DNA from 2 places in the Pseudochelatococcus sp. G4_1912 genome. Region 1 is predicted to be linked to the other one. Evidence: riboswitches for the same ligand, from Rfam matches in the RefSeq annotation. Region 1 holds a riboswitch; the other holds the start of a gene.

Region 1 (5,944 bases):
GCGGAAGCTGGCGGCGGCATCGTTGCCGATTCCGTCCCTGCACTTGAATACGATGAGGCACAGCTGAAAATGCGCCCCCTCTTGCGTGCTGTGACAGGTGACGCATCATGATCTGCTGGCTGAACGGACAATTGCTCGAAGCCGAAAACGCACACATTGCCATCACCGATCGTGGGTTTCTGCTTGGCGACGGGCTTTATGAAACCATCCGCGTCTCAAGCGGCCAGGCACAATGCCTAACGCAACATCTAGCGCGCTTGCGGACTGGGGCAGACATCATCAGCCTACCCCCTCTGAACACTGATATCGAAGCTGCAATAACAGCAGTTTTGCAAGCCAATCGGTTGCAAGAAGGCTCTTTGCGCCTAACAGTCGCGCGCGGTAGTGGTCCACGTGGGTTAGCCCCGCCAACTGAATCGCGGCCAACTGTGCTCATAACCGCTTTCCCAGCAAGCGCCGCATTACCACCCGCCCATCTGATTATCGCCAACAGCACGTGTCGCAACGAACAATCGCCCCTCGCTGGCGTGAAGAGCATTAATTGTCTCGATAACATCATCGCAAGGCGCGAAGCTCAAACGCTGGGCGCAGATGATGCGATACTCATCAATACCGCTGGCAGAATTGCAGAAGCAACAGCCGCCAATATCTTCGCCGTGATCGATAATGCCCTACTGACGCCGCCGCTTTCTGACGGCGCACTGCCCGGCATCACACGCGCGCGCGTTCTCGTGGAGGGCGGGCGCGAAGCCTCCCTCACCGCCGATGACCTTAAACGCGCGCAAGAAATTTTCCTCACGTCGAGCCTTGGCATTCGTCAAGTTTGCAAACTTGCTGGAAGGGTGCTCCCCGATGATAAGCCGATTAGCACAAGGCTGACCGGCCTACTATTTGGCGGATAATCAGCCTTCTACACGCGCCCGCAATGCACGGGCGGCGGCCACCATATTAACTAATGCTGGCCGCACCTCTTCCCATTGGCGCGTTTTCAAACCGCAATCGGGATTGACCCAAATCTGATCAGCCGCCAATCTTTGCTCCGCCTTTTCCAGCAGCGCCTCCATCTCTGCGACTGAAGGAACACGCGGCGCATGAATATCATATACGCCGGGGCCAATCTCATTGGGATAACGATATGTGATGAAGGCATCGAGCAGTTCCATTTTGGAGCGCGAGGTCTCGATGGAAATCACGTCAGCATCCATCGCACCAATAGCATCGATGATGTCGTTGAACTCCGAATAGCACATGTGCGTATGGATCTGCGTTGCATCCCGCACGCCAGACGACGACAGCCGAAAACTCTCCACGGCCCAATCGAGGTAATGCGCCCAATCGGCTTTGCGCAGCGGTAGTCCTTCCCGGATAGCGGGTTCATCTATCTGAATCACACTGATACCAGCGCGCTCCAGATCGCTCACCTCATCACGAAGTGCCAATGCAATCTGACGACAGACATCGGCGCGCGATAGATCATCCCGCACGAACGACCATTGCAGCATGGTGATCGGTCCCGTCAACATGCCTTTCACCGGCTTGTCGGTGAGCGATTGCGCATAAGTTGTCCACGCCACAGACATCGCCTCAGGGCGCGACACATCGCCATAAATCACAGGCGGGCGCACGCAACGCGAGCCATAGCTCTGCACCCATCCAGTGCGCGTGAAAGCGTAACCATCCAAACGCTCGCCAAAATACTGCACCATATCGTTGCGTTCAAACTCTCCGTGCACGAGAACGTCGATACCGATTTCCTCCTGCCAGCGAATAGCATTTGCCGTTTCCCGCCGTAGAAAAGCATCATATCCCGCATTATCCAACTCACCACGCGTGTGCGCTGCGCGCGCTTTGCGCACTTCACCCGTTTGAGGGAAAGAGCCTATCGTCGTTGTGGGAAAAACGGGTAGACGTAGAGCTTCATTCTGCGCTTTCCGCCGCTCACTGAAAGCGTGCGCACGGCGTGCATCCTCGGGCTTCACCGCCGCAAGCCGCGCGGCTACCGCCGCATTATGGATGCGAGGCGAAGCCTTACGCGCATCCACAGCTGCTTGTGATGCCGCAAGCTCTTCCTTCACCGCACCACGCCCAGATGACAGGGCCCGGCCCAGAATGGAGAGTTCATCGAGCTTTTGCGCCGCAAATGCCAACCAGCCCTTCAGCTCCTCATCAAGCCCCGTTTCCAGTGCCAGATCAAACGGCACGTGCAGCAACGAGCACGACGATGAAACGATGAGATGATCCGTGCCGCGTTTGGCCATGACTGGCTCAATCCGATCAAGGATCGCCGGTAGATTAGCACGCCAGACATTACGGCCATCAATCACACCAAGCGAAAGCACCAGCCCCGCAGGCGCCTCCTTCAACACACCGTCAAGCTGTTCGGATGCGCGCGTCAAATCAAGATGCAACCCGGCAACTGGCAATGCCAAAGCAGTCGCGCGGTTATCGCCGAGTGGACCAAAATAGCTTGTGAGCTGAATTTTCAACCCCGGCACAGCACGCGCAAACATCTCATAGGCTGCTCTCAAGGCAGCGCGGGTTGCATCATCAATATCGAGCGCCAGCACCGGCTCATCGATCTGCACCCAATCCGCACCATGTGCCGCCAACCGACGCAATATCTCGGTGTAAACCGGCAAAAGCCCGGGCAGCAGCAGCAGCGGATCAAAATGCTCGTCACGGCTTTTACCGAGCTTCAGGAATGTCACAGGCCCCACCAGCACAGGACGTGTATGATAGCCTAGCGCTTTTGCCTCGCGGAATTCATCAATAACCTTGGTAGACGCCAACTCAAATGCCTGCCCACGCACAAATTCTGGCACCAGATAATGGTAATTGGTATCGAACCACTTGGTCATTTCCAGCGCAGATAACCCGGCTGCACCGTTAGTATGAGCATGGTCGTTTGCGCTTTTATGCGTACAACATGTCTGCTCGCCCTGCGTACCACGCGCAAGGGCGAAGTAGGTTTCATGCGATACAGCACCGTCTTTCCACCCATAGCCAGCAGGAATGGCACCTACGGTCACTGTTGTGTCAAGCACCTGATCATACAGTGAAAAATCATTTGACGGGATGTGCGTAATACCGGCCGCGTGTTGGCGCGCCCAGTTTGCTCCTCGAAGGCCAGCAGCAACCTCCAACAAGGCATCAGAGCCGGTTTTTCCGGACCAGTAACTCTCCAGCGCCGCCTTTAATTCACGACGTGGACCAATGCGTGGCGCACCAAGTGTGGCGACCAAAACAGATGCAGACATCGGCTAAACCCCTTAACAATGGGGGCAAAAGGCCGAGCGGACGCACGTGAACACTCCATAGGAATTCCCCAAGAGGCCACGACCTGCGACCACCGGGGACCCCGCCCGAGGACGATTATGCGATCGTGGCAGGTCTCCTGGCTCACGGGTCAACACGCTTATCCGGCCTTCCCGATGTACAGGTGCAGACCAATCGCAAGTGATTGGTTCCACCCCCAAACCATCAGTGACATAAAATGGATAAACGCTCACCGCTAACAGTTGCGGGGTGCAGCTCCGGCATCACACCGGATTCCCTCTTGGCTTCATCGCCCCGAAAGGTATGAAGAACCACGATCCGCGCACTATGGCAGATAAAAGGTAGCGGTCAAGTACGAATATAAAGATATGTTTATGTCGTTGTTTTATACGCCAGAAAATCGCTCAGTAATGCGCTTCACCAAGCTCTCTCGCACAGCACGGTAAGCCTCCAGTCGCTGCTCGCGCGAACCGTGAACGGCTGTGGGGTCAACTGTGGGCCAATATTCCACTTCAACGGCCATCGTGCGCGTCAGCTCCATCGCACGATGATGCGCCTCGGGTGAAAGGGAAATGATCAAATCAAAGCCAGTGTCTTCCAGCTCCTCAAGCGAGTGAGGTTTATGGCGGCTAAGGTCGATACCAATCTCATCCATGACAGCGATGGTAAACGGATCCATGTCATCCGGCCTGACGCCGGCGGATGCAACATAGAGCGAGCGGCCAAAATAATGCCGCGTAATGCCCTCGGCCATAGGCGAGCGTACAGCGTTAAGCGCACACATGAACAACACTGACTGGATGCGACGCCTCCCCGCGCCGGTCACCATATCAACCCTTCCAGTGCAGCGCATACAGCAGGGTGAAGAGCCTGCGTGCGGTATCAAAATCCACAGTGAGCTTACCTGCCAGCCGCTCGCGCAGCAGCTCGGATGCTTCATCGTGCAAGCCGCGCCGCCCCATATCAATCGCTTCAATTTGCGAGGGAGTAGCGGTGCGAATAGCGGCATAATAGCTTTCGCAGACCAGCTCGTAATCCTTGATCACGCGCCGAAACGGCGTCAGCGACAGAAAGTGTGAAACGACTGCCTCGCCCTCAGCCTCGCGGATTTCCAGCGCCAATTTGCGATCAACCAGCGAGATGCGCAACGCATAAGGGCCACCCTCATGCCCGCAGACAGCAAAAGTATTTTCCTCAATGATATCCCAAATTGCGATGGCGCGTTCGTGTTCCTGATCTGAATTGCCGCGCCCAAGCGACGCTTCATCCAGCGTGACCGATACGAGCCGTCGGCGCTTGTCATCGTCAGCGCTGGTCACATCCCGGCCTTTCGCTTATCTCGCCACACCATCTTGCCCGACTCTATAGCTTTTTCAGAAAAAGTGAGTACCGCTTTCTCGGTTCGAAAATGCGCCCACTCAATAACCTGGAGCATCTTGAGCGATTCAATGAATCGGGAAAATGCTCTATCTATCCAAGGTTCAGTCGGATGCTGACTGAACGCGCGTGCGCCTGCAAGCCCTCAGTTTCGCCAAGCTGAATGGCGGCGGGGCCGATGGCGTGCAAAGCTTCAGCCGTACACTGCAGAATGGAGGTACGTTTTAGAAAATCAAGCACGCCAAGCCCTGACGCAAATCGTGCAGATCGCGCGGTCGGCAACACATGGTTAGGGCCGCCGACATAATCACCAATGGCCTCTGGTGTGTATTGCCCGAGGAAAATCGCACCCGCATTGCGAACTGCAGCAGCCAGCTCTTCAGCATTCTCAGCTTCGATTTCCAGATGCTCCGGCGCGATCCGATCAACAAGGCCAATGGCCTCAGCCAATGATGGCACAATGATAACCGCACCAAATTCATCCCAGCTTTGGCGCGCAATTTTTTCGCGCGGCAAGGTAGCAAGTTGTCCCTCAACAGCCACCATAACCGCATCAGCCAAATCGGCACTGTCAGTTATCAGGATGGATTGCGCAGCCGTATCATGCTCAGCCTGCGCCAGAAGATCAGCAGCAATCCATTCGGGATTAGCATTACCATCCGCCAGCACCAGCACTTCCGATGGTCCCGCAATCATATCAATGCCCACAAGCCCGAACACGCGTCGCTTGGCAGCCGCAACATATGCATTGCCCGGCCCCACAATCTTGGCAACAGGCGCGATTGTCTCCGTACCGTGCGCGAGTGCTGCAACGGCTTGCGCGCCACCAACCCGGTATACCTCATCCACACCAGCAAGGCGCGCTGCAGCCAGCACAAGCGGATTAACAACACCGCCAGGCGTTGGCACTACCATCACAATACGCGGCACACCGGCCACGCGCGCTGGTATCGCGTTCATCAGTACAGACGAAGGATAGCTCGCCGTACCACCGGGCACATAAAGCCCAACTGATTCAATAGCCGTCCAGCGCCATCCAGCGGTGACACCCGCCTCGTCCGTAAACCGCTCATCAGCGGGAACCTGCCGGCGGTGATATGCTTCGATGCGCACACGCGCTACTTCCAGCGCAGCCAAGGCTTCGGGAGGGCAAGCTGCCAAAGCGGCGTCAATCTCGGCCTCGGTCACACGAAGGGTTGCGGCCGTCAGCGTCATCCCATCGAAACGAGATGTATAATCTATAACAGCTTCATCGCCACGACGCACAACATCGGCAATAATATCGCGCACG
Region 2 (5,944 bases), on a different contig from region 1:
ATGCCGATGGCATTACGGCCTGGTACCACCGCCACACGCGCAGAAATTGCACTCATCGAACGGGCGATATCATCGGCAAGCGATATAACGCGAGATGATTTGGTGCCCGGGGCAGGTTCAAGCTCATAAAGCGTAACCACGGGGCCGGGGCGAACCTGGATAATGTCACCACGCACACCAAAATCTTCAAGCGTACTCTCCAGCAACGCTGCGTTTTGCTCCAACGCATCCTCAGAGATCGTGTCTTTCGGGCCACTCGGCAGCGCCAGAATTGACAGAGGCGGCATTTCATATCCCGAAGACGATGCGTTCGTCGCAGGCACCCGTCGCGTGTTCACAGCTTGCGTTACTGGACGCGCAGGCTGAGGCGGGGCCGGTGCACGCGCAACTGGCGCAGGAGGCGCAACCCGTGGAGATACACGTGACCGCGGCATGTCATCGTTGGAAGGAGAAAGCGTTGGCGCGCGCATAGTCCGGGGATTGAATGCAGGCGGTGCATGCAGCGGCTGTGAAAGCTCCATATCCTCGATGGCTTCGCCAATCTCGCTGTCCTCACCGAAGTAAGGTGCATCACCAGAATCCAGCGTCGCAAAGTCATGCGCAGCAGAGAGAGGCATCTCATTCAGCCAGGCATCGTCTTCTACGGTAGCGGCCGCTTCCTCAGCGCCATATGCATCGAATGAAAGATCGTCAGCGGGCACGAAATCGAGCGCGGCCTCATCTGTATTGCCCCGATGGCGCGCCGCTAACTCACGATCAGTGCTGCGGGTAAAGCGCACATTAGGCGGCAACTGAAATGGTTTGCGCCATGCAGGCACAGCATCATCAGGCGCGTTGCCCTCATAGGGAGCATCATCGCACTCTTGCGCCAACGGCACAGCAGCCGGTATTGGCCCACGCGGCAGCTGCACGCGTGAAACGCGCTCACGCGATGGAGCAAATGCTGCAACCTCAGGCGGAACTGCGTTATCCGCATAAATATCGGCCTGTGCGCGCGCTGGAACAGCTACGCCATTCGGGTAATAACCTGATGGGGCAGGTCCGGATGGCGCAGCGCCAACAGCGTATTCATCAGCATACTCATCACCAAAGACGGGTTCATGCCCTCCCCGGCCCACATTCCCATAAGCTATATCAGGCTTGCGGAACCTGCGCGATGCAGCAGCCTTGACAGTCATCAACCCATGAACAGCCGCGCCCAGAGATACAATGCCCCAACCAGGCTCATCCCGACTATCATCTTCATCAACCGGCAGATCGTAATATTCATCTTCCAGCGATGCTTGCGGTTGAGCCGCCAAACCAAAGCCGGACGCCGCTGACAGCGCAAGAATGCCTACAGCTGCATATCCAATTCCAATGATGAAACCACTGACACTGCCCTCACCGAAAAGCCCCGTGCCCCCGAACAACAGCGCATCGCCAACCACACCACCAAGACCAGAAGGAAGTGGCCAGCGTGCTGTTTCCGGCATGGCGCTGGCAACTGCAGCGGCAGCGGCCGTCCCCAAAATCCACAACCCAAGCCGGAGCCCCATACGGGGCAGCGGTTTACGCGCGATGAGCCTGAAGGCCCAGATAGCACACGGCACCAACAGAGCAATGGAGCCAAGGCCAAAAATCTGCATGGCAAGATCAGCAAAGATCGCTCCAGGCAATCCCAGCATGTTGGCAACATGCTGATCTGTAGCATGTGTGAAACTTGGATCGGTGACCGACCAAGTCATCAATGCCACGACGGCTGCACCTACAACGGCGAGCAAAGCAAGGCCTGCCAGCTCAACCGCACGATTCAGCATGAAGCGCCGCAGCGCGTCGGAGATATCATCGGCTTGGGACGAAGTCCGTCGTATGGTTCGCATGGTTTGGGCAGATCAGGTTCTCAAGCGCAATAGCGGGATGACGTGATTCTATTAAATATAGATGTCGCCGGTTAAGCTCGAATTAACTCAAGCACCGGCGACATGGTTAAATTGATCAGAAATAAATTTAATTATAGCAAAATGTCAGGCCGGGTCCGTATTTTCACCGCCCTGAATGATCCGAAGGCGAGGCTGTCGCAAATTCGGCAGAAACGCTGTCAACAAACCGATTGCCGGTAAAAACGCACACATCTGGTAGACGAATACGATTCCCCGGTGATCTGCCAAAGCGCCAAGGGCAGCTGCCCCCACACCGCCCATGCCGAATGCCAGCCCGAAGAAAAGGCCGGAAATCATTCCAACTTTTCCCGGAACAAGCTCCTGTGCGAACACCACAATTGCCGGAAAGGCAGACGACATCACGGCGCCGATAATCACAGACAACACCCCTGTCCAGAAAAGATTTGCGAATGGGAGCATCAGCGTAAAGGGCAATACGCCCAGCACGGAAACCCACAACACGGTCTTGCGCCCGAAACGATCACCGATCGGCCCACCGATCACCGTACCTGCTGCCGCAGCACCCAGAAACAGGAAAAGGAACAATTGCGAATCCTGCACCGAAACGCCAAATGTATCGATGAGATAAAACATATAATAGCTTGAAATGCTTGCCATATAGATGTTTTTCGAAAACACTAGAAGGCATAGCACGATCAGGCTGATGACCACAGTTCTGCGCGGCAGGGTGCTTTTATGCACGATAACCGGGCGCAACGCTGCTGCCTTACGATATCGACTATACCAACCACCGACGCGCCATAAGATCACCATGGCAACCAGTGCGATCAACGAAAACCATGCAACGCTACCCTGACCACGTGGCAACACAATAAAGGCAGCGAGCAATGGCCCAATCGCCGTGCCAAAATTACCGCCAACCTGAAACAGCGATTGCGCCAACCCATGCCGCCCACCGGCCGCCATACGCGCCACGCGCGACGCTTCCGGGTGGAAAACTGAAGAGCCAATGCCAATCAGACATGCTGCAACCACAAGCATCATATAATCATGAGCGACCGCTAGCAGCAGAAGGCCGAAAAAGGTGAAGCCCATGCCTGCAGAGAGCGAGTATGGCATCGGGCGCTTGTCTGTATACATCCCGATCAGGGGTTGCAGCAGCGATGCCGTCACCTGGAAAGCCAGAGTCAGAAACCCGATCTGCACAAAATCGAGATTAAAATCCGCCTTGAAAATCGGGTACATCGACGTGAACAGCGCCTGCATGATGTCATTCAACAGATGGCTGAAGCTGATCGCTGCGATGATAACAAATGCCGTGCTTTCAACAGGCATGCGTCCAACCGCATTGTTCACGTCAGAGGCTGACAAATCCGCAGCCTCATTCTGATTAATGGACACCCGACTTTCCTCCACAAAACGCCCACCCAACAATGGCCGCGCACTTGTTCTTGATCGATGCAAAACAAGAAAGCAATAGCTACTGTTTCAAAGCTTTAGAGCTATACCACACAAGAACCAGCACAGGTGATGGCGCAATCTGCATAGCGGCTAACCATGGCACTCATGCCATGGATGATCTCATGCTTTGACAGACCTGCCAGTGCGGGATATCGATAAGGTGACGGTTCCCTCACGGGATCAAAAGGGAACGCAGTGCGCGCCAGCGCTATTCTGCGGCTGTCCCCGCAACTGTAAGCAGCGAGCTTTCCGCCATGATGCCACTGGAGCCAACTCCGGGAAGGCGGTGGGAGCGTTGAGCTGCAAGCCAGGAGACCTGCCGTCAACCGTGGTCATCGCGGAGTCATTGGTCGGGGTGTGCCAGTGGGGCTTTTCGCTTCGCACTATGCAAGCAGAGGCATTATCTCGCAGTGACGTGCCACACGCTGGAGATGCAACGCTCCAGCGCCTGAAAGGTTTACTGTGTCTCAAGCAGCGCGGCCACTTGGCCTATGTAGCACGCATACAATATTTGTATTGATGGCAACATCAGCAGCCTGCACTCTCCCCTCCCCTGCAGCCTTTGCGCAGCAAATTGAACCGACGCTCATCCTCGACGAGATTTCCGTCAGCGCAACCTCGCTGCCTACACCCGTGCGACAAGTGGGATCGTCAGTAACAGTGATTACCGCTGAGGAAATTGCCCGTACCCAACGCCGCACCCTTCCCGATGCTCTCGCCCCTGTGCCTGGCACCAGCGTTGTCCAAACAGGAGGGCCAGGCGGGCAGGCATCAGTGTTCATTCGCGGCACCAGTGCCAATCATGTTAAGGTGCTGATTGATGGTGTGCCGGTCAATGACCCATCCACGCCCACCGGCGCTTATGATTTTGGCCATCTGCCGACGGCTGATATTGCTCGCATTGAAGTCTTGCGCGGTCCGCAAAGTGGCCTTTATGGCGCCGATGCTTTGGGCGGGGTTATCAGCATCACGACCAAGACCGGAAAAGCCCCCCCAAAAGCATCATTAGAGATGGAAGGCGGATCCTTCGGAACCTTCAACCAGACAGCTCAGGCATCCGGCGGGAATGATCGGTTTGATTATTTCCTCTCGGCGGCCCATATGCGCACCGAAGCAACGCCCGTAACGCCACCTGAATTGGTGCCAGCGGGACAGCGTATCAATGACGATTCCTATGATAACTGGTCTTTCGCATCCAGATTCGGCGTAAACCTGACAGAAAGCCTGCGTCTTTCATTTATAGGACGCTATACAGACGCCTTGCTGAAAAACACAATGGATGACGGCTGGCCAAGCGCCCCAAACCCTGCCCGCAGTGCACAGCGCAATCAGCGTTTCCTCGCGCGGGCGCAGGGCGAGTGGTCGATGTGGGACGGGCGCATCAACAATACGTTCGGCGTTGGCTATGCGAATGAAGATCGCCATAATACGGGGCCTATCAATGCTTACGGGCCAGGGATCGTTAATAGCAACCTTGGCGAACGCACAATCCATGATTGGCGTACAGATATCGCAATAACCCCTGAACACACACTAATCCTCGGCCTCCAGCATGAGCGCGAGCGGTTTGATGATGACATGATTACAGCATCAAGCAACAATGCTGCGGGGTTCATCGAATGGCAGGGGAAAATCTCTGAACGCCTCGCATTTGCGGCAAACATTCGTCACGACGATAATAATGATTATGGCGGACACACCACCTGGCGCTTTGCTCCAACATTGACATTGCCCGTAACGGAAACACGTTTGAAAGGCAGCATCGGCACAGCCTTCAAGGCCCCCTCGCTCAGCCAGCGTTTTGCTGACTCACGCCCTGCTTTTGATTTCTACGGCAACCCTGATCTAAAACCGGAAACCAGCACCGGCTACGATCTGGGCTTCGAGCAGCCTTTCGCGAATGAGAAAGTGCTCGTAGGGGCAACATACTTTCACAACAATATCAATGACCTGATCAATACCAACACGACATTCACCTCTTACACTAACGTGGGACAAGCAACGACGAGAGGCGTGGAAGCATTTGGCGCTGTGCAGCTAACAGAAGATGTCGACATGCGCATCGATTACACCTTTACCCTCGCACGCGATGATATTGCACGTCAGGAATTGTTACGTCGCCCCCGGCATAAGGCGAGCTTTACCGCATTCTGGCAGGCCAACGACAAGCTACGATTGTCTGCAACGGCGCTTTATGTTGGAGCATTTGTTGACGGCAATCGCGATTTCTCGATCACACGTCTGCGTACATCTGGATACGCAACCGTGAATCTGGCTGCGGATTATCAGGCAGATGAACAGACAGTTTTGTTTGCACGCGTCGACAACCTGTTCGATCGTCGCTATGAAAATCCAACAGGTTTTCTACGGCCAGGGCTTGGCGTTTATGCCGGCTTGCGGTTTTCTCCGCAGTAACTGGCCAATTGTTCGGATTTGGGGAACATGGCGGGGCGCATAGCAATTAGCACTATCTCTTGGCGCGCCCTGCCAGCCCTTGTACTCCTGGCATGCACGTGGCTGGCATTACACACTGTTGCTGCAGCTAAAACAGATGGTCCGCAACATATCGTCTCCATTAATATGTGTGCTGACGGTTTAGT

What was found. A riboswitch is a leader RNA that binds a small molecule or an ion and turns the genes downstream of it on or off. The one in region 1 is predicted to bind cobalamin.
Region 2: another riboswitch for cobalamin. It lies ahead of VRZ32_RS03885 (TonB-dependent receptor plug domain-containing protein); the one in region 1 lies ahead of metE (5-methyltetrahydropteroyltriglutamate--homocysteine S-methyltransferase).

The regions. Positions count from the first base shown of each region.
Region 1 is NZ_JAZDRL010000002.1:851,176-857,119, reverse strand. It holds gene pabB (aminodeoxychorismate synthase component I) at 1-111, shown strand, start outside; gene VRZ32_RS11070 (aminotransferase class IV) at 108-902, shown strand; gene metE (5-methyltetrahydropteroyltriglutamate--homocysteine S-methyltransferase) at 903-3,257, opposite strand; cobalamin riboswitch at 3,367-3,607, opposite strand; gene VRZ32_RS11060 (low molecular weight phosphatase family protein) at 3,662-4,105, opposite strand; gene VRZ32_RS11055 (UPF0262 family protein) at 4,107-4,595, opposite strand; gene hisD (histidinol dehydrogenase) at 4,747-5,944, opposite strand, start outside.
Region 2 is NZ_JAZDRL010000001.1:831,329-837,272, forward strand. It holds gene VRZ32_RS03875 (DNA translocase FtsK 4TM domain-containing protein) at 1-1,799, opposite strand, end outside; gene VRZ32_RS03880 (MFS transporter) at 2,007-3,218, opposite strand; cobalamin riboswitch at 3,492-3,683, shown strand; gene VRZ32_RS03885 (TonB-dependent receptor plug domain-containing protein) at 3,864-5,759, shown strand; gene VRZ32_RS03890 (ABC transporter substrate-binding protein) at 5,787-5,944, shown strand, end outside.